4 regions of the Peribacillus sp. SIMBA_075 genome follow, and region 2 is predicted to be linked to each of the others. Evidence: riboswitches for the same ligand, from Rfam matches in the RefSeq annotation. Region 2 holds a riboswitch; each other region holds the start of a gene.
What was found. Region 2 has a riboswitch for S-adenosylmethionine ahead of SB775_RS15010 (methionine ABC transporter ATP-binding protein). Riboswitches for the same ligand answer to the same signal wherever they lie in the genome.
Positions count from the first base shown of each region.

Region 1: another riboswitch for S-adenosylmethionine. It lies ahead of SB775_RS19905 (ABC transporter permease); the one in region 2 lies ahead of SB775_RS15010 (methionine ABC transporter ATP-binding protein).
Region 3: another riboswitch for S-adenosylmethionine. It lies ahead of SB775_RS10370 (methionine ABC transporter ATP-binding protein); the one in region 2 lies ahead of SB775_RS15010 (methionine ABC transporter ATP-binding protein).
Region 4: another riboswitch for S-adenosylmethionine. It lies ahead of mtnK (S-methyl-5-thioribose kinase); the one in region 2 lies ahead of SB775_RS15010 (methionine ABC transporter ATP-binding protein).

Region 1 is NZ_JAWRYN010000033.1:35,226-41,104, reverse strand. It holds gene SB775_RS19925 (GNAT family N-acetyltransferase) at 1-143, opposite strand, end outside; gene SB775_RS19920 (hypothetical protein) at 358-588, opposite strand; partial or broken gene SB775_RS19915 (ATP-binding protein) at 930-2,027, shown strand; gene SB775_RS19910 (MetQ/NlpA family ABC transporter substrate-binding protein) at 2,471-3,310, opposite strand; partial or broken gene SB775_RS19905 (ABC transporter permease) at 3,388-3,517, opposite strand; SAM riboswitch class I at 3,610-3,720, opposite strand; gene blaI (penicillinase repressor BlaI) at 4,101-4,481, opposite strand; gene SB775_RS19895 (BlaR1 family beta-lactam sensor/signal transducer) at 4,462-5,879, opposite strand, start outside.
Region 2 is NZ_JAWRYN010000019.1:25,704-31,582, forward strand. It holds gene SB775_RS15005 (O-acetylhomoserine aminocarboxypropyltransferase/cysteine synthase family protein) at 1-1,000, shown strand, start outside; SAM riboswitch class I at 1,119-1,230, shown strand; gene SB775_RS15010 (methionine ABC transporter ATP-binding protein) at 1,395-2,429, shown strand; gene SB775_RS15015 (methionine ABC transporter permease) at 2,422-3,090, shown strand; gene SB775_RS15020 (MetQ/NlpA family ABC transporter substrate-binding protein) at 3,106-3,942, shown strand; gene SB775_RS34685 (YuzK family famiily protein) at 4,106-4,246, shown strand; gene sufC (Fe-S cluster assembly ATPase SufC) at 4,699-5,484, shown strand; gene sufD (Fe-S cluster assembly protein SufD) at 5,500-5,879, shown strand, end outside.
Region 3 is NZ_JAWRYN010000010.1:58,267-64,145, reverse strand. It holds gene SB775_RS10385 (nuclear transport factor 2 family protein) at 1-111, shown strand, start outside; gene SB775_RS10380 (hypothetical protein) at 289-879, opposite strand; gene SB775_RS10375 (hypothetical protein) at 933-1,460, opposite strand; SAM riboswitch class I at 1,826-1,937, shown strand; gene SB775_RS10370 (methionine ABC transporter ATP-binding protein) at 2,256-3,278, shown strand; gene SB775_RS10365 (methionine ABC transporter permease) at 3,292-3,942, shown strand; gene SB775_RS10360 (MetQ/NlpA family ABC transporter substrate-binding protein) at 3,964-4,836, shown strand; gene SB775_RS10355 (M20 family metallopeptidase) at 4,925-5,879, shown strand, end outside.
Region 4 is NZ_JAWRYN010000005.1:146,253-152,131, forward strand. It holds gene SB775_RS06545 (pyridoxal phosphate-dependent aminotransferase) at 1-678, opposite strand, end outside; gene SB775_RS06550 (carbon-nitrogen family hydrolase) at 778-1,560, shown strand; SAM riboswitch class I at 1,632-1,786, shown strand; gene mtnK (S-methyl-5-thioribose kinase) at 1,864-3,066, shown strand; gene mtnA (S-methyl-5-thioribose-1-phosphate isomerase) at 3,081-4,127, shown strand; gene SB775_RS06565 (LCP family protein) at 4,304-5,191, opposite strand; gene SB775_RS06570 (lmo1851 family serine protease) at 5,300-5,879, opposite strand, start outside.

The DNA of each region.
Region 1 (5,879 bases), on a different contig from region 2:
TCTTCGGCCTCAATCGTTTGTTTTGTCATAAATAAGAATTCCTCATATGAACGAACTTTTTGGCGTACAAATGGGAAGACATCTGGATGTGCCATTAGTTCGTACAATACGTGGCTTTCATGAAGATCTCGTTTCTTAAGCATAAAATCCCTCCAATCATAAGCAAACTCAGGTGTGTTTTAGGATTTTTTTTAATAATAAGAGATAGGCAATAAGTGAAAATGCATAGCGGTTTTCACTGAATTAGAATGCTAAAGGGGGCTTTTATAGATTTTAAGATACATTGATTTTTGATAATAAGGTAAAATAAAAATATGTAAGCGACCTTGTCATTCCTATTAGGATACACAAGGTCGCTTAAACTATTTCTTCTTGATTTACCATTACTTTGTAATCTAATCCTTTCATTTTTTTATTTTTTAATACCAGTTTTAGTATTTTTCTAAGAGAAGATCCGTATTTTAAAAAAGGGACAAAGGCTAAGAATTCTTTAGAAAAAACAGAGCTTTCTTGATACTCAATGTGCATTATATTTCTCTTTATTTCATTGGCATCACCTTCTTTTAATTTAGTAAGATTAGCATACAAGAAAAATTTCATGTTGTAAATATAAAAGTCGAAATTTTCTGAAAAATATCGAAAAAAGTAGTTTTATATACTTTTTTTTAGAGAATCGGATCTATTCAGCAATTCCAAATAGTTGAGTCTAGACGGAAAAGATGGGAACTCATACCTGTCCATATGGTTAACAGGATTTATATAGAACCACTTTTTATGCTTCATGGAAAATATGAATAAATTATAAATAAGGATTCTTGCATCAAGCCCCTTTCCAATATATAATATTTAGAATATTTAGAAAATTTGAAGTGAAGGAGTGAAATTATATATCTATTCAACAATTACAAGAAAGTTATATGTCTATTCTACAATTACGAGAAAATGAGATGAAATACCGTACTCTATTTGAACATGCAACTGTTGCAATTTACCTATTAGAATTGAACGAGGATCGATTTCCAATTCGATTTCTCGACGTAAACCAAGTTGCATGTAAAAGATTAGGTTATAGTAAGGAAAAAATTCTTTCCATATCTGTTATGGATTTTCTTCCTGAAAACATTAAAACTATAAACATTATAAAAGATTTCGAAAAGGGAAAACATTACTTCACTTTGCGAGACGAATATGTTTTTAAAATAGAAGAGAAAATAGATACTGAGTTAATCATCGATATCTTTAGATTAGGTGAAAAAGAAGTTGCAATGGTTATTACTCGAGATATCACTGAACGTTTAAAAACGGAAGAGTTACTGCGAAAATCAGGGAAGCTGGATGTGGTAGGAAAATTAGCTACAGCAATAGCTCATGAAAATCCACTTACAACTATTAAAGGATTTATACAACTAATACAATCAATGAAAAATAAAGAAAATCAGTGGTACATAGATGTAATATCATCAGAAATTGAACAAATAGAAGTAATCACAAATAGATTTATGATAGTAGCTAAACCACAAGCAGTAAAGGTTCAACTCAATAATTTGAGCATGTTAGCAGAACAAGTTATAACGCTACTGCAACCTCAAGCAATGATGAAAAATATACAGATCAGAACAGAGCTTAAATCAGAAATTCCCTACATACCTTGTGAAGGAAACCAAATAAAACAAGTGTTTATCAATATCTTAGAAAATGCAATTGAAGCGATGTCAACGGGAGGAGAAATTTTGGTTCAAATCGATACACTTGATAGTCATCAAGTAAGTATTTGTTTTATCGATCAAGGATGTGGGATTCCAAGAGAACGTATCCCATATCTTGGAGAACCTTTTTATAGTATCAAAGAAAAAGGGGTTGGCTTAGGGTTAATGATCTGCTATGAAATTGTGAAAGCACATCAAGGAAAGATAGTTATTGAAAGTGAAATGAATAAAGGAACAACAGTTAATGTTATTCTTCCCATCTATTATCTTTCTTATCAAAGGATTCTTTTAATTTCTTTCATGGGAAAGGCTTTTCGGTGATTACATACGTAGGTGTCGACTAGATATGACTACTTACAAATATTGATTGGTATATCTTATCCAATATTTTATGTAATCTTTATATCACTTTTGGATTGCATATTATCACGATTTTCTTAGTTTCTTTTGACATGGAGAGGATTGACCGTGACGACGGCAATATCCACACAGAATAACTAGATGTTGATCCGTAATTCTCTCAATTAGTAGATTTTGTTTGTTTTGCATTTTAAAATTCATAGTAGGGCTTCCTCCTTAAGACTTTGAGTTTAGTTAAGTATTTATGTTTAAGAAATTTACGCTTTAAGTTTTTGTATCTTCTATTAAGCAGCTTTTTGTAAACGGATTTTTTGCTTTTCTAGTGTATAGACATAGAAGAACCCCGAGTAATGGACCTTTTTCGAAGTGTCCATTATTCGGGGTATAGTTCATGAAAGGGTGTTTTATTTAGATACTGGTATGACTGCACCTTTATATTTTTTAGTAATGAAGTCTTGTATTTCTTTAGAGCGAAGTACTTCTACTAACGCTTTTACTGTCTCTTTATTTTCATCGCCCTTACGTACAGTGATAATGTTTGCATATGGATTATCTTCACCCGATTCAACAGCGATTGGGTCTTTAAGCGGATCTAGCCCTGCATCTAACGCATAGTTCGCATTAATAACAACCGCATCACCTTCGTTGTTATTATAAATTTGAGGTAATAGGCCACCTTCTATATCTGCATTAAAAGTTAAGTTTTTAGGATTTTCTACAATATCATTAATCGTAGCTTCTGTTTTATTGATGCCTTCTTTTAGCTTAATAACGCCTTCTTTTTCAAAAATAGATAGAATACGTCCTTGTTCAGCTACAGCATTACGCATAATAACTGTACCGTTTTTTGGAAGATCTTTTAAGCTATCATACTTTTTAGAGTAAATGCCGATTGGCTCAATATGAATAGCACCCGCATTTACAAAGTCATAGTCTGGATTCTCTTTTAACACTGATTTAAGATATGGAACGTGTTGGAAATAATTTGCATCAATCTCTTTATCAGCTAACGCTGTGTTCGGAATAATATAATCTTGGAATGTTTTAATTTCTAAATCAATTCCCTTTTCCTTTAATAATGGCTTTGCCTGTTCTAAAATTTCAGCATGTGGAATGTTTGATGCACCCACAAGGATTTTCTTTTCTTTGTCTGAAGAATCTGATCCGCTGTTAGTCGTACCGCAAGCTGCTAAACTTAATACTAATGCTGAGGAAACTGCTAAAGTTGATATCCACTTTTTCATAATTCATTTCTCCCTTATCGTTTATCTATTTTTGTTGTACATATATCACCTATAAATTGAATAAAAAACAATGACTAAACATCATTATTATTGAGCTGAAACCCTTCAAGATATAACAAATTACCTAAACCACCTGCACCAACCCCCGCAACCAACTAGAAGGATTGTTGTAACTGTAATACCTGAAATTAATGCTGGCAGCAGCTCTTAGTATGTTAGTCTGTAGGGGAAAGGAAAGTTTTTTCTCCTCAAAAAAACCTTTCTACACATGAGTAGAAAGGTTGGTTAAACAATCCTTTCTCTCATCTTCCAAAGCACATTGCTTTGCAGGAATTGGCACCATATCAGTTAAATAACTGACGGTTGCCGGGCTTCACAGGGCACAGTCCCTCCACCTCTCTTGATAAGAGTCAAACATTATATTCAATTAAACGAAATATTTTAAATTCAGTAAATATAGTATGAGAGTGATCTTATCATGACCGTATGGCAGTGTCAATCAAAAAATTGTTCAATTAATTTGAATTTGCGGATGATTGCGTTAAATGTTTTATTCCTGTAGCCTTTGCGATTGCTTGTTCCAGGCCCTGCAGAAGCCTTCACTATCAAGAAGCGTGATAAAAAACATCTATTGAATTAAATTCATGCATAACTATTATTAAGACGAAAGTTCTGATTTTTTTCGTATCAAACCACACAGATCATTACATGGGAAATATGTCCGCCGTTATTTCGATTTTGACCGAAAAAAGCGATTTGGAAAAATCCCAAATCGCTTTTTTAAATATTATTACTTTTTAGGTTTCTTATTTAAAATAAAGCGCAGTTCATTGATATCATCATCAGATAGGGCATCTTCGTGAATGAATTGGACCAGCATGGATTTCATGGCCCCTCCATAGATACGTTTGATAAATGATTCGGTCTCGGCACGCTGGCACTCCTCCTGTGTATAGAGCGGGTAAAAGGTGTAAACTCTTTGATCTTTATTGACACCTACTACATCTTTTTGAACCAATCGATCGAGAAGGGTACGTATGGTTTTCGGCTTCCAATCGGTACTCTCCTGTAAGGAAACTATGATGTCATTTGCTGTTTGAGGGGCTTTATCCCAAAGCACGTTCATGATTTCCCATTCTGACTCTGATATGCTAGGAATGTTTTTCTCCATTTTTCTCCCCTCCATTTTCTTTATAGATTCCTAAATCTTTTAAAATTGATAAAGTAATTTCTCCCGCCTTGCTTCCAGATGAATCATCTTCATTTTGTATATTGGTAGCAAAGAAATAAGTATTGTTCTTCGTCTCTACGTAACCGATAAACCAACCATTGATGTTTTTTCCATTCACTGTTCCTGTACCTGTTTTTCCTGATAGGCGAGCTTCCTCATTCTTTTCTATGAGCAGTGCTTCCTTAACGGCTTGGATATGCCTTTCCTTATATCCAAATTGATTGTTATAAAAGGCTTGCAGCAGCTGGACTTGCTCGACTGGAGAAATTTTTAATGAGGATTCGTTCCAGAATTCACCCAATTCCCCAGATACATCGGAATTCCCATAGTTTATCGCTTGTAGATTGGATTGAATTGTTTCAAATCCTGTCCTGCGATCTAATTCCTGGAAATACCAGTTTACAGATTTTTGTAAAGCAGATGAGACATCCTGATCCATATTCCAAGCTTCATAGGGCTGCTCAGTCCCATCCCATGAAAGTTTGGATTCTTCGGGTGATATCACATTTGATTCTAGAGCAAATAAGGCACTATAGATTTTGTATGTGGAATCAGGTGATATCCGCAAAGTGCTTTTTTCTTCATTATAAATGCGATATTGCTGTGCGTTTTGATCATATAAAACAAAGCTTCCTTCATACCCTTTAAAGAATTGATGTAAATCCTCATAAACTGCTCCGTCATTTTTAAAATAGTATCGGTCGTTTTCCGTCGCAAATGCGAAAACGATAGGTAATTGGATTGTCAAAATGATAGTGGCCAACACATAAATAAAGACGCTTTTCCTTATTGATTTTTTTGCGGAATGCTTATAGGCAGAAATTTGTTCAATTCGTTTTTTGATTTGAAGCTTCGAACCGTTTAGTTGTGTCACTAACTGTAGATTACTTGACCGTTTTGAAAGATCCAAAAAATTAATGATAGTATTTCCATATTCACTAAAAGAGTTATCATCCAGTAACTGTAAAACAGATGTATCACATGCGATTTCCCGATCCAATCTCATTTCTCTAAAAGCAAGCCAAACAAGGGGATTAAACCAATAAATGATTTGATAGAATAATATCAAGTAATTTGTCAGCAAATCCTTGTTTTTATAGTGATTCAGTTCATGAAGAAAGATATACTCGTAATTTTTCAAGCTAAGCCAGTTTTCATGCTGAGCAGGTATGACGATATATGTTTGAAAAAGTCCGAATATCATTGGAGATTGGACTCTTTTCGAAATAACGATCTCCATTGATTTTTTTATCCGTAGTCTTTTCTTGCATTCTTCGAAAAGCACGAGAACTTCTTGATTGGAAAACGGAGAAGAATAATTCTTTATCCTTCTAATTG
Region 2 (5,879 bases):
TGTTTCAGCCTCTACATTATATGGCGGCACGTATAATCTTTTTGAAAATACTCTTCCTAAATATGGGATTAAGGTGAAGTTCGTTTCACCTGATGACCCAGAAAGTTTCAAAAGGGCAATTACGCCAAGAACAAAAGCCATATTTGCTGAAACGATCGGAAATCCAAGTTTGAGGGTCCTTGATATAGAAGCAGTAGCGGACATCGCCCACGAAGCCGGGATACCTTTAATTATCGATAATACCTTCGCTACACCGTATCTATGCAGACCAATTGATTTTGGGGCGGATATTGTCATCCATTCCGCTACAAAATGGATTTTGGGAAATGGAACGACGTTAGGCGGTGTCATAGTGGATGGAGGGAAGTTCGACTGGAACTCGCCAAACTACCCTGGCTTTACGGAGCCAGACCCAAGCTACGACGGTCTTGTATACGCCGATGCAGTTGGACCTGCTGCTTTTATAACGAAAGCCCGAGTGCAGTTGCTTCGTGATTTAGGTCCTGCGCTAAGTGCCCAAAGTGCATTCCAGTTTACGCTTGGACTTGAAACGCTGCATGTAAGAATGAAAGAGCATCTTTCGAACACCAAGTCTGTTATTCAATATTTGGAAAATCACCCTGCCGTGACTTGGGTTTCACATCCCGGTAAAGAGGATCATCCAGATAAAGCCCTTGCGGACAAATACTTGCCTAAGGGAGCAGGATCTGTTGTGACTTTTGGAATACAGGGTGACCGCGAAGCCGGGGCAAAACTTATCAATTCGGTGGAATTATGGTCCCATGTAGCTAATGTAGGGGATGCTAAGAGTTTAATCATCCACCCTGCCAGTACGACCCACCAACAATTGAATGATGCAGGTCTGGCGAAAGCGGGAGTGCGTGCTGATCAGGTCCGTTTATCCATCGGGATTGAAAATGCAGAGGATTTAATAGAAGATTTAGAGCAGGCAATTGAAAAAGCGACGAATATCGTCTCCCTGACGTCTAAAACGGTTTAAGCAAAAAGTCCAGTTCATTCTTTTACTAGAAATAATATACATTGCACTCCTTTTTTATCTATGATAAAATTTCCCCATACTAAAGAACTTAATGTTGTACAAATATTCTATATATTAGCTCTTATCAAGAGAGGTGGAGGGATGTGCCCGATGAAACCCGGCAACCGACAAGGAGATTCCTTGGAAAGGTGCCAATTCACACAAAGTTTAATTACTTTGGAAGATGAGAGGAAGGCCAGCTTCTTCACCTGCCTTTCTGCTCATGCAGAAAGGTTTTTTCTATTTCATTTGGGAAAACCTTCATGAAAGGAAAAAATGGTATTAAAAACTGACTAATAATGTAGAGAAATCAACTAAGTTCATAGGTTTTATTGGATAAAAGAGGTGAGCATTAATGATTACATTGACGAAAGTAAGTAAGCTTTTCCGAACAGGAAAAGGAAACGGTGAGACTATTAAGGCAGTAAATAATGTGAATGTTGAAATAAATAACGGCGAGATTTTCGGTATTATTGGTTACAGCGGAGCGGGGAAAAGTACTTTGATCAGAATGCTCAATGGATTGGAAACACCTACAGAGGGATCCGTTGTGGTGGCTGGGAAGGAAGTTTCAAAAATTAAAGGGGCTCAGCTCCGTAAGGCACGTCAGGAAATCAGCATGATTTTTCAACATTTCAATCTATTATGGTCCAGGACCGTTCAGGAAAATATATCCTTCCCATTGGAAATTGCAGGAGTTTCAAAACTTGAACGCACCAGGCGTGTGAACGAATTGATCAAGTTAGTCGGATTGGAAGGCAGAGAAAAGGCATATCCTTCGCAATTAAGCGGAGGGCAAAAGCAAAGGGTGGGAATAGCCAGGGCCCTTGCAAATGATCCTAAGGTCCTGCTTTGTGATGAAGCGACTTCTGCCTTAGATCCACAGACTACCGATTCCATACTCGAATTGCTTGTTGACATCAATCAGCGCCTGGGGTTGACGATTGTTCTGATAACACATGAAATGCATGTAATACGTAAAATCTGTCATCGCGTGGCCGTGATGGAAAACGGGCAAGTCGTTGAAGAGGGACCTGTCCTGGATGTATTCAAGAATCCTAAAGAACAAATGACGAAGCGTTTCGTGCAACAGGTAACGGAACCAGAAGAAACGAAAGAAACGATGGACCATTTGCTTGAACGCTTTCCTGCAGGTAAAGTGATTCAATTGACTTTTGTAGGTGATCATGCAGAAAGCCCGTTGATCACCAAGCTCGTACGTAACTTCGAGTTGGATGTCAATATCGTTCAAGGTAAAATATCCCAAACAAGAAGCGGTTCATATGGAACGTTGTTTATCCACCTTGATGGTAATGAGGATGAAATGCTCCGCGCAATAGAATTCATAAAAGCACAGCAGGTAGGCGTGGAGGTGATTACTCATGCTTGAAGAATTATTGCCGAATGTAGATTGGGAATCCATTTTAGAAGCAACGAAAGAAACGCTTTATATGACAAGCATCTCTGTAGTGGCTACCTTCTTTATAGGCATACTATTAGGGCTGATCCTGTTCTTGACAGGGAAAGGGAATATATGGGAAAATCGGGCGGTCAATGCGGTCATTGGTGCTTTCGTTAATATATTCCGTTCCATTCCATTTCTTATTTTGATCGTGCTGCTCATTCCTTTCACTAAAGCGCTTGTCGGTTCCATGATTGGTGAGAATGCAGCATTGCCAGCACTTATTATCGGGGCGGCGCCATTTTATGCGCGTATGGTTGAAATTGGTCTCCGTGAGATCGATAAAGGTGTAATTGAAGCGGCTAAATCCATGGGGGCAAAAACGAGTACGATCATTTGGAAGGTCCTTCTTCCAGAGTCGATGCCGGCCCTTATTTCCGGGATTACGGTAACTTCGATTGCATTGGTCGGCTATACCGCAATGGCCGGGGTCATCGGCGCAGGCGGGCTTGGTAATCTAGCCTATCTAGACGGCTATCAAAGAAGCAACAATGACGTTACGTTAGTAGCGACTATCGTTATTCTGATTATCGTCTTCATTATTCAAATTATTGGAGATGTGATTACATCTAAATTAGACAAAAGATAAAGGGAGATGAATAGGATGAAAAAGTTTTTAGGATTTGCATTAATCCTTGTTTTATCGATTGCTCTGGCAGCTTGTGGAGCCGATAAGGACAAAAGTGGCAGCGATACAGAAAAGGAAACGAAGAAATTAGTTGTAGGGGCATCCAATGTTCCGCATGCTGAGATTCTTGAAAAAGCTAAACCTCTTCTTAAAGAAAAAGGAATAGATTTGAAAATTGAAAAATTCCAGGATTATGTTTTACCGAATAAGGCTTTAAATGATAAGGAATTGGATGCTAACTATTTTCAGCACCTACCTTTCCTTGAGGCGGCCAATAAAGAGAATGGATATCATTTAGTCAACGCGGGCGGAATTCACATCGAGCCTATCGGACTATATTCACAAAAATATAAAAGCATCGCTAAACTTCCGGAAGGGGCAACAATCATTATGAGCAGCTCGGTTGCTGACCACGGACGTGCGTTATCTCTGTTGGAAAAGAATGGCCTGATCAAGTTGAAAGAGGGCATCGATAAAACGACAGCAACAACAAAAGACATCGTTGAAAATAAGAAAAACCTTAAATTTGATGCTAATTATGAAGCAGCTTTACTTCCAAAGATTTATGAGAGTGGCGAAGGGGATGCAGTTCTGATCAACTCTAACTATGCAATCGACGCAGGCTTGAATCCATTGAAGGATTCGATTGCCATTGAAGATTCAAAATCACCATATGTGAACGTTATTGCGGTTAACAAAGGTGATGAAAATAAAGAAGAAATCAAAACTCTGGTAGAAGTATTGCATTCTAAAGAGATTCAAGATTTCATCCTTAAAGAATATGATGGTGCAGTTGTACCGGTTGATAAATGATTCAAGAAATGGCGGCCTGATAAATTCAGGTCGTTTTTCATGTTTAATCCCGAATCTGAAGGGTAAATAATTATTGAAGGAAATAAAATGATACACAAATTTGAAAGGATGGTTCACTATCAATACTCTTGATTTAAATGTAACAAGCGAAATGGAAAAGGCGATGCAGTCTTCACATGGGATTGGCTACAGTGAGTACAGTAGGAACTTAGACCTCCGTATCGAGGTTGAGAAGGAACGAGATAGGGAACATGTAAAGTGCAACAAAATGGTCCTGGATCTTCAACGCAAAATTCACGTCTAAGCATATAAAAGAGTTCTTTAAAAGATCGGTCTGTAGAGGTAAAATGGAAAGTGGTCCGGAAAATAAGGGTTTCCTTATTGGATAAACTTACATAATGCCTGACAGTCCGATTTTTTTCTTTCCAAACCGGAACGTTCATACCTTCCAATCGAATCTGTCGAACATATATTAATAAGAACGAAGGTTTGCCGAATAATAAGATAATTTTAACAAAAGCTAAAATACGGCTGAATATGCTGTAAATATGCCCTATCTGTTAGTATCCTAAGAATAGGACAGGTTTTTACTATGTAATAAGTGGAAACCCCTATCTATATTAGTTGATTCTAAATTGGATTTGTTATAAAATTGGAATGAGAATAAATTGAGAATGCTTTTATGCAAATTATAGTAAAGAAAGTTATCTTTACTTTCTGGTAATAAAATAGGAATTAGTTCACGGAGGTATTATTATGTCAGCTTCTACATTAACGGTTAAAGATCTTCACGTATCAATTGAAGGTAAAGAGATTTTAAAAGGGGTAAACCTTGAAGTTAAAGGTGGAGAAATCCATGCGATCATGGGGCCAAATGGAACTGGTAAATCCACTTTATCATCAGCAATCATGGGTCACCCAAAATATGAAGTGACAAGCGGAAGCATCACATTCGATGGGGAAGACGTATTGGAAATGGAAGTCGACGAGCGCGCTCGTGTAGGTCTATTCCTTGCTATGCAATATCCAAGTGAAATCAGTGGCGTTACAAACGCTGACTTCTTACGTTCTTCCATTAACGCACGCCGTGAAGAAGGCGATGAAATTTCATTGATGAAATTCATCCGTCAAATGGATCAAAAAATGGAATTCCTTGAAATGGATGAAGATATGGCGCAACGCTATTTAAATGAAGGTTTCTCCGGCGGAGAGAAAAAACGTAACGAGATTCTTCAATTAATGATGATTCAACCTAAAATTGCAATTTTAGATGAGATTGATTCAGGGCTTGACATCGATGCACTTAAAGTTGTTTCAAAAGGAATCAACGAAATGCGCGGAGAAGACTTTGGATGCTTGATCATCACTCACTACCAACGTCTATTAAATTACATCACTCCTGATTATGTACACGTAATGATGCAAGGACGTGTCGTAAAATCAGGCGGTCCTGAACTTGCTGCCCGCTTGGAAGCGGAAGGTTATGATTGGATCAAACAAGAATTGGGCATTGAAGACGAAACTGTTGGCGAAGAAGCGTAAGTAGGAGGATTTGCAATGACTACAGAAACGAAATTACCGATTGAACAAGAGGATATAAGCTCTTATTCAACTAAAAATAATGAGCCAGCTTGGCTTTCCGAGCTTCGGATTCAAGCGTTTTCTGAATTTGAAAAGCTCCCGATGCCAAAGCCGGATAAAACGAAAATCGACAAATGGAATTTTACTTCTTTCAAGACCCACGCGGTTGAAAGTGAAGCTTTCGCCTCTAAAGAGGAGCTTCCGGAAGAAATCAAAGCCATCATTGAAGAAAACGGAAACTTATACATTCAACGCAACAATACGCCGGCACATATCAATCTGTCAGCAAATGTGAAAGAACAAGGCGTCATTTTTACGGATATTTTCACAGCGGCACGTGACCATTCCGAGCTTGT
Region 3 (5,879 bases), on a different contig from region 2:
TTTGATGAAGGTAGAGGGGAGCATACCTTAAGAAGTTCAATCTGGAAATATGCGAATGGCAGATGGCAAATGTTTTTTCATCAAGGAACGAAAACGAAAGGGCCTCTTTAAGCCTACCCATGACATCCTATTTATCATAAATAGGTAAAAAAAAGGCTCCAGAATAACTGGAGCAAGGGGATGTCAACGTAGTAATTAACAAATGGGGATTAACAACTAAATTCTGATGATCTCTGCATGTAATACTTCAATTTATTAGCTTATGTAATTCATTAGGGCCTATGAGTATTAGTTTTTAGTTGTATCATCTATATGAGTAGAATTTGAAGTATCAGGATCAAAGGTATTAAAACCATTTAAATCAATAAAATGAGCAATTGCATCCTTATCTTTGTCAGCTATTATAAGGTTAAAGCCAGATAAGTTATTTTTTATTTTCTCTAATTCTTTTGTCGTTAAATCGATGCTTATTTTGAATTGAGTTTGATATTTAGTTTTATAGCCTTTAGGTTGCTCTGCTAACAATAATTCACTATTTTTATTATGAAAAATATCGTACACTGCTTCAGGGTACTCAAGTGAAAAGTAAATTTTTTGAGTGTTTTCTTGTAAGATTTCGTATATGTCTACATCGATTTCGTAATTCATAAGAAAAGTTAATTCCTTATTCTTAGGAATATAATTCATTTCGAAATTTGTTATGCTAAATTTAGGGGGGCGCAACTTGTTTTCTAATGATTTGTTTTTCTGAATAGATGAATTATTCTGTTCAGATTCAATTGGATTATTGGCACTTCTTTCACTTGTCTTTTCTGAAGAATTACACCCCATTAGAAGGGACATACAAAAGATAAAAGGACAAATATATTTTAGAAGCATATTTTAACACCTCTGTTTATTAGTAAAAAAAATCTTTAAATCTCGAAATATCATTATTGTTTAACTTTTTCGCTCCATGTTGCATAAGTATAATTAGCAGTTGTAGTAGTTCCGTTTGTTAAATTACAAGGTGCAACAACTTTATAACGAGTTCCTGTGGCTTTTACCCATTTACTTCCTGCAGTTAATTTCCATTTTCCCTTCGGAATAGACCAAGTTGTAGAAAGAGTTTTTGTACTATTATATCCATACCCGACATTAGCTGTTATTTTTGCCCCTGTTTGTAGTACTTTAAATGATGCTTCTCCTCCTATACTTACTGTAGCAGCATAAGAAATTTGAACAGATCTAGTAACACTATCAGTAACACTACTATTATTTGTTGCATAATGTGTAAATTCAGTTTTTGTTGAAGTTGTTTTAGATTTATAAGATGTTGTGTAAGTCCCTACTTCTGTACAAGCAAATGGTTCTATTGCAATAGGGTCTTTACTTGTTTCTGCTTTTGCCTCTGATAATGAAAAACCTGAAAATAACGTGAAGCATAGACTTGTTGATAATAATATTTTTGAAAATCCCAAGAATCCCACCTCATTTTATGTATTTAACTTCTTTGTTAATGATATTTTGAATTATATGAATAATCAATATTTAATTAACATTTTTTTCATAATTAGTTAATTAAAGTTGAGGCCCTCCAGAGATATTATCCCCTCTAAGTAGACAGTGTAAAAGGCTACAGATAATCTGTAGCTGTTATAACTGAGCGACTTCTATGTTGTGGAGAATGAGCAAATCATTATAAAATAGAGAAAGAATTATATTTATATAATAAAAAAAACCGTCAATTGACTATACTGTGAAAATGTTTAGAATGATGGAAAATATGGTTGACTTTAGGGAAATTAGAATATATAGTGAAGGACATAATTAAATATAACGTTAATTCTTATCAAGAGATGTGGAGGGACTTGGCCCTATGATACCTCGGCAGCGGGTTTTTACTTTTGTAAAAATACTGTGCTAATTCCAACGGACGAAAGTTTGAAAGATAAGAAGGAGCTTTTCTTAGATAATTAATTTAAGAGTTTACTCTTTTTTATGTCTAAAAGAGGCCTCTTCTGTCTGATGACGGAGGAGGCCTCTTTTGTTTATTCAGAATGTATATGGTTATTTGGAGAATTGGTGCATTAACTCGTAAGTTTCGATCATTAATCATGAGTTGTGAGTATTTACTCGTGAGTTTCATGCATTTACTCGTGAGTTTCGTGCATTTACTCGTGAGTTTCGAAAATTTAACCCGATCATTATGAAACTTTGCAAAGCTCTTCTCTGATAATGAATTTGTACAAATAAACAGCATGGGGGGAGATTGGATGATAGAGTTTCAAAATGTTAAAAAGGTTTATCAAACAAAGAAACAGACTGTCGAGGCTTTGAAGGGCATTAATTTGACAGTGGAAAAGGGGGATATATTCGGTGTAGTCGGTTATAGCGGAGCCGGGAAGAGTACATTGATCAGGTTGGTCAATTTGCTGGAACACCCTTCAGATGGTCAGGTGATTGTTGGCGGCAAGGATTTAACCAAATTGAACCCAAAGGAATTACGGGCTGAAAAGAAAAAAATCGGGATGATCTTTCAGCATTTCAATTTGCTTAACTCAAAGACCGTTTTTGATAATATCGCCATGCCGCTCGTTTTGTCCGGAACCCCTGGTAAAGAAATCAAAAAGCGGGTAGGCGAGCTGTTAGAGTTCGTTGGCTTATCAAGCAAGTCAAAGAGTTATCCGGAACAATTATCCGGCGGTCAAAAGCAGCGGATCGGAATTGCGAGGGCATTGGCTACCAATCCATCGATCTTATTGTGTGATGAAGCTACATCTGCATTAGATCCACAAACAACGAGTGCAGTACTGCAGCTCTTAAAAAAAATTAATAAAGAATACAATATTACCATTCTGCTAATCACTCATGAAATGTCTGTCATCAGGGAAATTTGCAATAAGGTAGCGGTCATGGAGGGCGGATGCGTCGTTGAACAAGGTTCGGTTTTCGAAGTTTTTGCGAAGCCGCAAACGGATATTTCAAAAAACTTCGTGAGAACGGTCATACATGACGAGATTCCACAAAGTTTCCTGAAAAGTATAGGGTCCCATATCCCGATTATTTGGAAAATTAATTTTATTGGGACTACTTCGGGTACTCCTTTACTTTCAACCATCTCGAAGAAATATGATGTTCATTTAAGTGTATTATCAGCCAATATTTCTGAAATTCAAGAAACGCCTTTTGGGAATTTGATCATCGAAGTGACAGGTGACAAAAAAGAGGTGGGCAAGGCTTATCAATATATTAAAGATGAGGGGATTCTCGTCCAGGAGGTGCAGGTAAATGGGTAATACGCTTTGGGGAATGGAAATAACGGCAGAGCAGCTGTCGACCGCTTTCGGTGACACACTTTATATGGTAGCCATCTCATTGGTATTTTCCGGATTGATTGGGCTCCCGCTAGGTATCCTGCTTGTCATTACTAGAAAGGGTCATATCCTGGAGAATAAATGGATCTTTAATGTATTGAATCCGATCATCAATATATTGCGGTCGGTTCCTTTCATCATCTTGCTTGTAGCACTGATTCCGTTTACTAGAATGATTGTAGGCAGTGCGATCGGAACGAATGCAGCCATTGTTCCGCTTATCTTTTACGCGGCTCCTTATATTGCCCGGCTTGTGGAGAACTCCCTGTTGGAAGTGGACAAAGGGATCATCGAGGCAGCTCAGGCAATGGGGGCGACGACATGGCAAATCATTTATCGCTTTTTGATTCCCGAGGGACTTAGTTCGTTGATCCTTACATTTACAACAGCGACAATCGGGCTGGTTGGTTCTACAGCCATGGCAGGTGCTGTCGGTGCAGGCGGGGTAGGAGATTTAGCCTTGGCTTACGGTTATCAAAGGTTCGATACGATGACGATGGTCGTCACAGTGGCGGCGCTCGTGATCATCGTTCAATTATTGCAAACCACCGGGAATTTCGTTTCAAAAAAAATCAGAAGAAGATAAAAATAACAGGAGGTTGGGGAAATGAAGAAAATCTTATTAACGATCATAGTATTGGCATTGGCCATCGTGTCAGCAGCATGTGGGAACGAAGAGGGTGCATCAGGCAGTTCGGATGATGTGAAAACAGTGAAAGTGGGTGTCAGCAACGGGGATACGAGAACGTGGGAATACATTGTCAGCTTAGCGAAAAAGAAGGGGCTGAATATCGAACTGGTCACGTTTAATGATTATATCCAACCGAACCTTGCGTTAAGTGAAGGTGAAATTGATGCGAATTCATTCCAAACGGTCGCCTACTTCGATGAATTCATCCAAGATCAAAATTTGAAATTAGAGGCCATCGGGTCGACTGTAATTGCACCAATGGGCCTTTATTCGAAAAAACATAAAAGTCTTAAAAGTCTTCCAGATGGCGCGACTATAGCCGTTCCTAATGAAGCAACAAACTTTGGCCGTTCCTTACTCCTTCTTCAAGAAGCTGGATTGATTACATTGAAAGAGGAATTCAATGGATCGGGCTCTTTGGAAGTCATTAAGGATAATCCGAAAAAATTGAAAATCCAACCTGTTGCTGCCGGCAATACACCGCGTCTTTTGGATGATGCCGATGCTTCAGCCATTAATAATAACTTTGCCGTCGAAGCAGGACTTACATTAAAAGATTCTTTATTCCATGAAAGTAAAACGGCGAAACCATATATTAATATCATTGCAGTTAAAAAGGGAAATGCCGATCGTCCTGAGCTGAAAAAATTAGTGGAACTTTATCACTCGAAAGAAGTGGAGGCATTCATTAAAAAAACGTTTAAAGGAAACACCATTCCTGCATATGTTTCTGTAGATGAATTATTGAATTACCAGGATGCTTGGACAAAACCAGCCATTGAAAAATGATGATGAGGACAAAGTGAAGGGATGCCGGATGGATTGAAGGATGCCTATCCGGCTCTTTAAACCAATAAATGAAAAGGGAGATAAGAATATGGCGAGAGAATTAGTACGGGAGCAGCATCAGAAAATCATTGAAGATCACATCGACCTTCATTCCGAATTATATATCGGAACGAGTCAAGCCATTCATTCCAAACCCGAAATTGGGAATCAGGAGTTCTTCGCTTCCGACACGTTAACCGGAATACTCCAACATGAAGGATTTGAAGTGACTCGCAATATAGCTGGACATGAAACAGGATTCATCGCCAAAAAAACCTCTTCAAAGGAAGGACCCACAATTGCCTTTTTAGCCGAGTATGATGCATTGCCGGGTTTAGGTCATGCTTGCGGTCATAATATCATCGGCACAACGAGTGTTGCAGCAGGCATTTCCCTGGCTCAAGTGCTGGAGGAAACAGGCGGAGAGGTGATTGTTTTCGGTACACCGGCTGAAGAGGGAGGACCGAATGGAAGCGCAAAAGGCAGCTTTGTGAAGCACGGTCTATTTGATGGTGTGGATGCAGCCATCATCATCCATCCTGCAGGAAAAACGGGTATAACCAGTCCATTTTTGGCTGTCGATCCCCTTGATTTTCATTTTTACGGAAAATCAGCACATGCAGCTGCTGCTCCTGAACAAGGCGTGAATGCGCTTGACGGGGTGATTCAGCTGTTCAATGGCATTAATGCTTTGCGTCAGCAGCTTCCAAGCGAGGTCAAAATCCACGGAATCATCACCAATGGCGGGGAAGCGCCTAACATCATTCCTGAATATGCATCTGCCAGATTTTACATTAGAGCAACAACTTGGAAACTATGCCAAGAGGTATCCCGTAAAATACGTACTGTTGCTGAAGGGGCAGCACTTGCCACAGGAAGCACGGTTAAAGTCGAACGTTTCCAAAATGAAGTACTTGATTTTGTCATTAATCCAGTCCTGGATGAATTGTTAAAAGAAGAACTGGCTCAATTGGGGGAAACGGTGGCTCCACGAAAAGAGAGTG
Region 4 (5,879 bases), on a different contig from region 2:
TGCCTGGAGAAAGCTTGTCGGTTTTTTTCCGTCGAACCCTATCGCTCCATAAGCGAAATCGTGGACCACACAAATTGAATGCTCTCTTGCGTGGGAGACGGTTTCATCAAAAAAACTTTCAGTTGCAGAAGCACCAGTGGGATTATTCGGATAGTTCAAGAACATCATTTTGGCTTTATCAAGCACGTCTTTATGTATAACTTTGTAATTCGGAAGAAAACCATTTTCTTCTGTCAAGGGCATGAATTCGGTTTTTGCCTGGGCTAACACTACACCTGAAAGATAATCCGGATAGCCGGGATCAGGAACCAGGATCGTATCACCTGGATTTAATAAACACTGCGGCAGTTCGACAAGACCTGCCTTTCCTCCAAAGAGAATCGCCACTTCACTATTTGGATCCAGCTTGACTCCATATTCACGTTCATAAAAGACGGCAGCGGCATCCTTTAAATATTGATGTCCCCGGAATGGTGAATATTTATGATTAATCGATCTTTCAGCGGCAGTCTGTAAACTTTTCACGATATGTTCAGGCGTCGGTTGATCAGGATTTCCCTGGCCTAAATTAATGACATCATGTCCTTGCGCCGTAATCGCATTGACTTTTGCGACAAGTGAGGCAAAAAACTGCTTTGGCAGGTCCTGAAGCTTTCCGGATTTTTCGAATTGCAACATTTATACACCTTCTCTGAAATTTCTTGAAATTCTAGTCACAAATGATATATGTTTATCATAGTCTTGTAAAGCATTTTTTACATGTGGGGGTTTTAAACGATGAAGTGGAAAATAGCTTGTATTCAAATGGATATAGCATTCGGGCAACCGGATATCAATTTTCAGGTTGCGGAACAATGGTTGGAAGAAGCAGCACGGTCAGAACCCGATATCGTCATTTTACCAGAGCTTTGGACAACTGGATACGACTTGACCAGGTTAAATGAGATTGCTGATCAAGAGGCGGAAAAAACGATTGAATTCCTTAAAACACAGGCAAGGAAACACGAGATTCACATCGTAGGCGGTTCCATTGCCAAAAAAACGAGCAAGGGTTTCTATAACACCATGATCATCATCAATAAGGATGGCAAACTCATTAAAGAGTATGATAAGCTTCACTTATTTCAATTGATGGATGAACATCGCTACCTGCAGCCAGGTGAAAAAGAAGGTTTATTCACTCTTGATGAAAAAATATGTGCTGGATTCATTTGTTATGACATCCGCTTCCCTGAATGGCAGCGAGCCCATGCTGTTCAAGGTGCCGAAGTTCTATTCGTAACCGCAGAATGGCCTAAGCCCAGACTCGATCACTGGAGAGCCTTATTGATTAGTCGTGCCATCGAGAACCAAGCCTATGTTGTAGCCGTTAATCGTTCAGGTTCGGATATCAATAATATATTTGCTGGTCATTCCTTGATTATTGATCCATGGGGAGTTATCGTAAGTGAAGCGGGAGAAGAAAACGAACTATTGACAGGCACCTTGGACTTCACTAAAGTTACGGAAGCACGTAACAAAATACCTGTATTCGAAGATCGCCGGCCGGACTTTTATTAATTTCCCCATTGACAAACTATTTAAAAAGTTGATATTATTTTCCCGAAGATTAAAATTTCAGAATACATATACTCTTATCAAGAGCAGGCTGAGGGATAAAGGCCCTATGAAGCCCAGCAACCGACTGTAATACCATTGTGAAATGGGGCGGATCCACCGCCGGATTATAAAATCCACAGAGCACGGTGCTAATTCCACCAGAATTCATTTTTCTGGGAGATGAGAGGTCCGAAGCCAAAACTTCTGCCTCTTTCTATATGAAAGAGGCTTTTTTATTCTTATTTTGAACCTGGAGGGAAAAAAATGACTCAAAACCATTCGAATTTCAAAAGATTGACAAACGAAACAGCTGTAACCTTTGCAAAAAAACTTGGGTTGATCAATGCGGATGCCAGTTTAAACTGTAAAGAAATCGGAGATGGTAACTTAAATTATGTTTTTCATATTACAGAAACTGATACAAAGAAAGGAATAATAATCAAACAGGCTGTCCCATATGCCAAGGTAATTGGCGAAAGCTGGCCGCTGACATTGAAAAGGGCTGCCATTGAAGCGAATGCACTTATTCATTTCAAAAGCTATTGCCCCGAATTCGTACCGCAAGTCTATTATTCGGATGAACAGCTTGCGATCACAGTCATGGAAGATTTATCGCACTTGAAAATCGTTAGAACAGGATTAATCGATGGTGATCCATATCCATTGCTTTCACAGCATATCGGTGAGTATGTAGCGAAGACGGCATTTTATACATCCGATTATCATTTAGAACCCTCTGCGAAAAAAGAAGTGGCCCGACACTTCACGAATCCGGAGCTTTGCAGAATCACTGAAGTCTACATTTTCACGGATCCTTTTTTCGAGGAGCTCCCCGGGGATTTCGAGGTGGAATTGACTGATGCCGCCAAAAGTATTTGGAATGATCAAGATGTGATACTTGAAGTCGCCAAGCTGAAACAAAGCTTTGAAACCGAGCAGGAATCCTTGCTTCATGGAGATTTACATACAGGAAGTATATTTGCAAGTGAAACTGAAACAAAGGTTATTGATGCAGAATTTGCTTTTTATGGACCAGTTGGTTTTGACCTAGGTCAATACACAGCCAACCTTCTTTTTCAGGCAGTCACACGTAATGGCCCTGGAAAGGAAGAGATTTTCACACACCTCCATCAATTTTGGAATACCTTTGAAGAAGCATATACTGAACTATGGAACACCCAAAATATAAGCCCATTCCGCAATGTGAAGGGTTATCTACCTTATTTACTGGCTAAATTCAAAAGGGATGCATTCGGTTTTGCCGGATGCGAACTGATTCGGCGAACCATCGGCCTTTCCCATGTTGCCGATCTAAATGTCATTGAAGATAAAGAATCTAGGATCGCTGCGAAAACGACAACATTGAAGATTGGTGCTTTTTTAATTAAAAAACGGGAAGAATTGGATGTTCCAGCTGTCATTGATGCGTTGAAAAACCATACACTTCCATTTTATTCAACCCTTTAAAAGGAGACCTGTACATGACGACACTAGCACCCTTACCATATTCAGTCCAATGGGATGATACCCATATTACATTATTAAATCAACAGGCCCTGCCTTCCTTAACTGAATTCATTGAACTTCATTCAGTTGATGATGTATACGACAGCATTTTGACATTAAAGGTACGCGGCGCCCCAGCTATCGGACTGACGGCAGCATTTGGCGTTGCACTTGGTGCCAAACAGGAAACAACCACTGAATTAGGGGAATTCAAGAAGAATGTAACGGGGCATATTGAAAAGCTCGCCTCTTCCAGGCCTACTGCGGTCAACCTTTTTTGGGCATTACGGAGGATGGAAAGCACCTTGCAAGCAGCACAAAGCATTTCAGCTGCCAAGGAAGCACTTGTAACGGAGGCCAAAGCCATCTTTACTGAGGATGAAGAAATGTGCAGGAAAATTGGGGAACATGGTTTATCCTTATTCGCTAAAGGTGATTCCATCCTAACGCATTGCAACGCTGGTGGGATTGCCACAGCCCGTTATGGAACAGCCTTGGCTCCATTCCACCTTGCAAAAGAAAGGGGCTTTCCGCTAAAAGTGTACGCTTGTGAAACCAGACCTGTCCTGCAAGGGGCGCGTTTGACTGCTTGGGAACTGATGCAATCAGGAGTTGACGTCACCTTAATATCTGATAATATGGCTGCACATACGATTCTTCAGAAACGGATCAATGGAATTATAGTTGGGGCCGACAGAATTGCGGCTAATGGTGATACAGCCAATAAAATCGGGACATTGGGATTGGCCATATTAGCTAGGCACTTTAGTATCCCTTTTTATGTGGCTGCTCCATCAAGCACATTCGACCTTTCTATCAAATCCGGCTCATCCATCCCGATCGAAGAACGGGATGAAGCGGAAATCACCTTCATTCAAGGTGTACGGATCGCTCCGGAAAACGTGAAGACATTCAATCCAGCCTTTGACGTTACACCAAATCAGCTAATTACCGGCATCATTACAGAAAACGGCATCATTGCATCTGATTTTGTAAAAAACATTCCGCATTTTGTTAAGTGATCCAGGTCATTTTATTGATATAAAAAGACGAGACGGATTTAAGTATCCCTCTCGTTTTTTAAAAGAAGATCAAATAGTAATATTCTTGCGAGGTCTATTATAAAATAATTTAAGTGATTTGAACAAATCACCTCTTTCGATTGATGTTTTCGATAACAAATGATGAATAGTTATTCTTATTTTGTAAAAAATTCTTGAAGTGCCTTCTTATTTTTAGTATAGTCCATTTCCAACACGGCTCCGGTATGGGGATATATTTCATCTTTATAGCTTCCTTCTACGGGGATCCTTAGAGTTTCAACGGTGTCCGGTTTATGGAAGACGGCTTCTGGACCCATTTCCATTATCGTTTTCACCCCAATATCAGTATTTAAATACGAAAGTCCTTGTTCGATTATACTAGGAAGGGCCGCTATCCCTTCGAAGGACGAGATTTGATTTATAAACGCTGATTTTAATTGAACCAATACTTCCTGTTGACGCTCTACCCTTCCAAAATCACTTTCATCGTCATGTCTAAAACGGACATATTTCAATATTTCCTCACCATGTAAAACATTTTTACCAACGCTTGCTTGAATGCTCATATCATCAATAATTTCCTGATCCACATCCACCACTACCCCCTCAGGGGCAAGCAAATCCACCATCTTCACAAATCCCTGAAAGTCAATTACTGCAACATGATCGACCTTGACATCAAGGTTTTCCTGAATGGTTTTCTTTAGCAGCTCCTTTCCACCATAATAATAAGCAGCATTTATTTTGTTATATGCTGATTTATCCCCAGGGATTTTCACATAACTATCACGCATAATGGAAGCCAGCTTTAGTTTTTCCTGCTCTGGAAAGTATTTTGCCAGTATAATCGCATCTGATCGAGATTTTTCCTCCCCGCGAGAATCAACACCAATTAACAGAAATGTTTTCACGCCTTCTTGGATCACTTCTTTGGTTATCTTTTTTTCCGTACCTGCATTTCCATTTTGTTTGGGTAAAGGCGCATAGGTGCAACCTGCCAGAATCCAGACCATTAGATATATGAACAGTACCTTTTCTTTCATTACCTCACCTCATCGGAAAATTAACCATATCTTTTACCTTATATTGGAATACTATTCATTGAACGACAAAAAAGCCTGCCATCGATAATCGCTGACAGGCTTTTCCATTTATTTGATTTCTTTCTTTAATACTTCAACCGCTTTTTTCACTTGTGTGTCGTTTTTTAGTATTTTTTCCCGTATGACCTGCATCAATTTCACGGTAGTATCATCTTTGATGGTACCAGTTTCTTTAATTTTTTGTTCCCTTTGGAACGCTTTTACCGCATTTGTAGTTGCTTCATCAAAGAATCCATCTATCTTACCAGGATCATGGCCTGCTACCTTCAGCATCTCTTCGGCTGCTTTCACTTCACTGGAGGAATCAGATGCTTTCAATTCCTTATCAGGCGAAATGTACGGAAGGCTGGCATAATCAGGAAGCTTCACAGTAATATCCGGCTTGATCCCTTTCTTATGAATCCAATTGCCTTCAGGAGTCAACCATTTGGCTGCCGTATATTTAAAGTTAGACCCATCATCAAAGTCTTGGGCAGTCTGCACAGTCCCTTTTCCAAATGATTTGACACCGATCAAAGGAATGTCCGCAGATTCACTGACAGCGGCCGCAACAATTTCAGAAGCGCTGGCACTGCCATCATCAATCAACACGACTACCGGTATCTTCAGCTCTCCATCATTCTTCGAT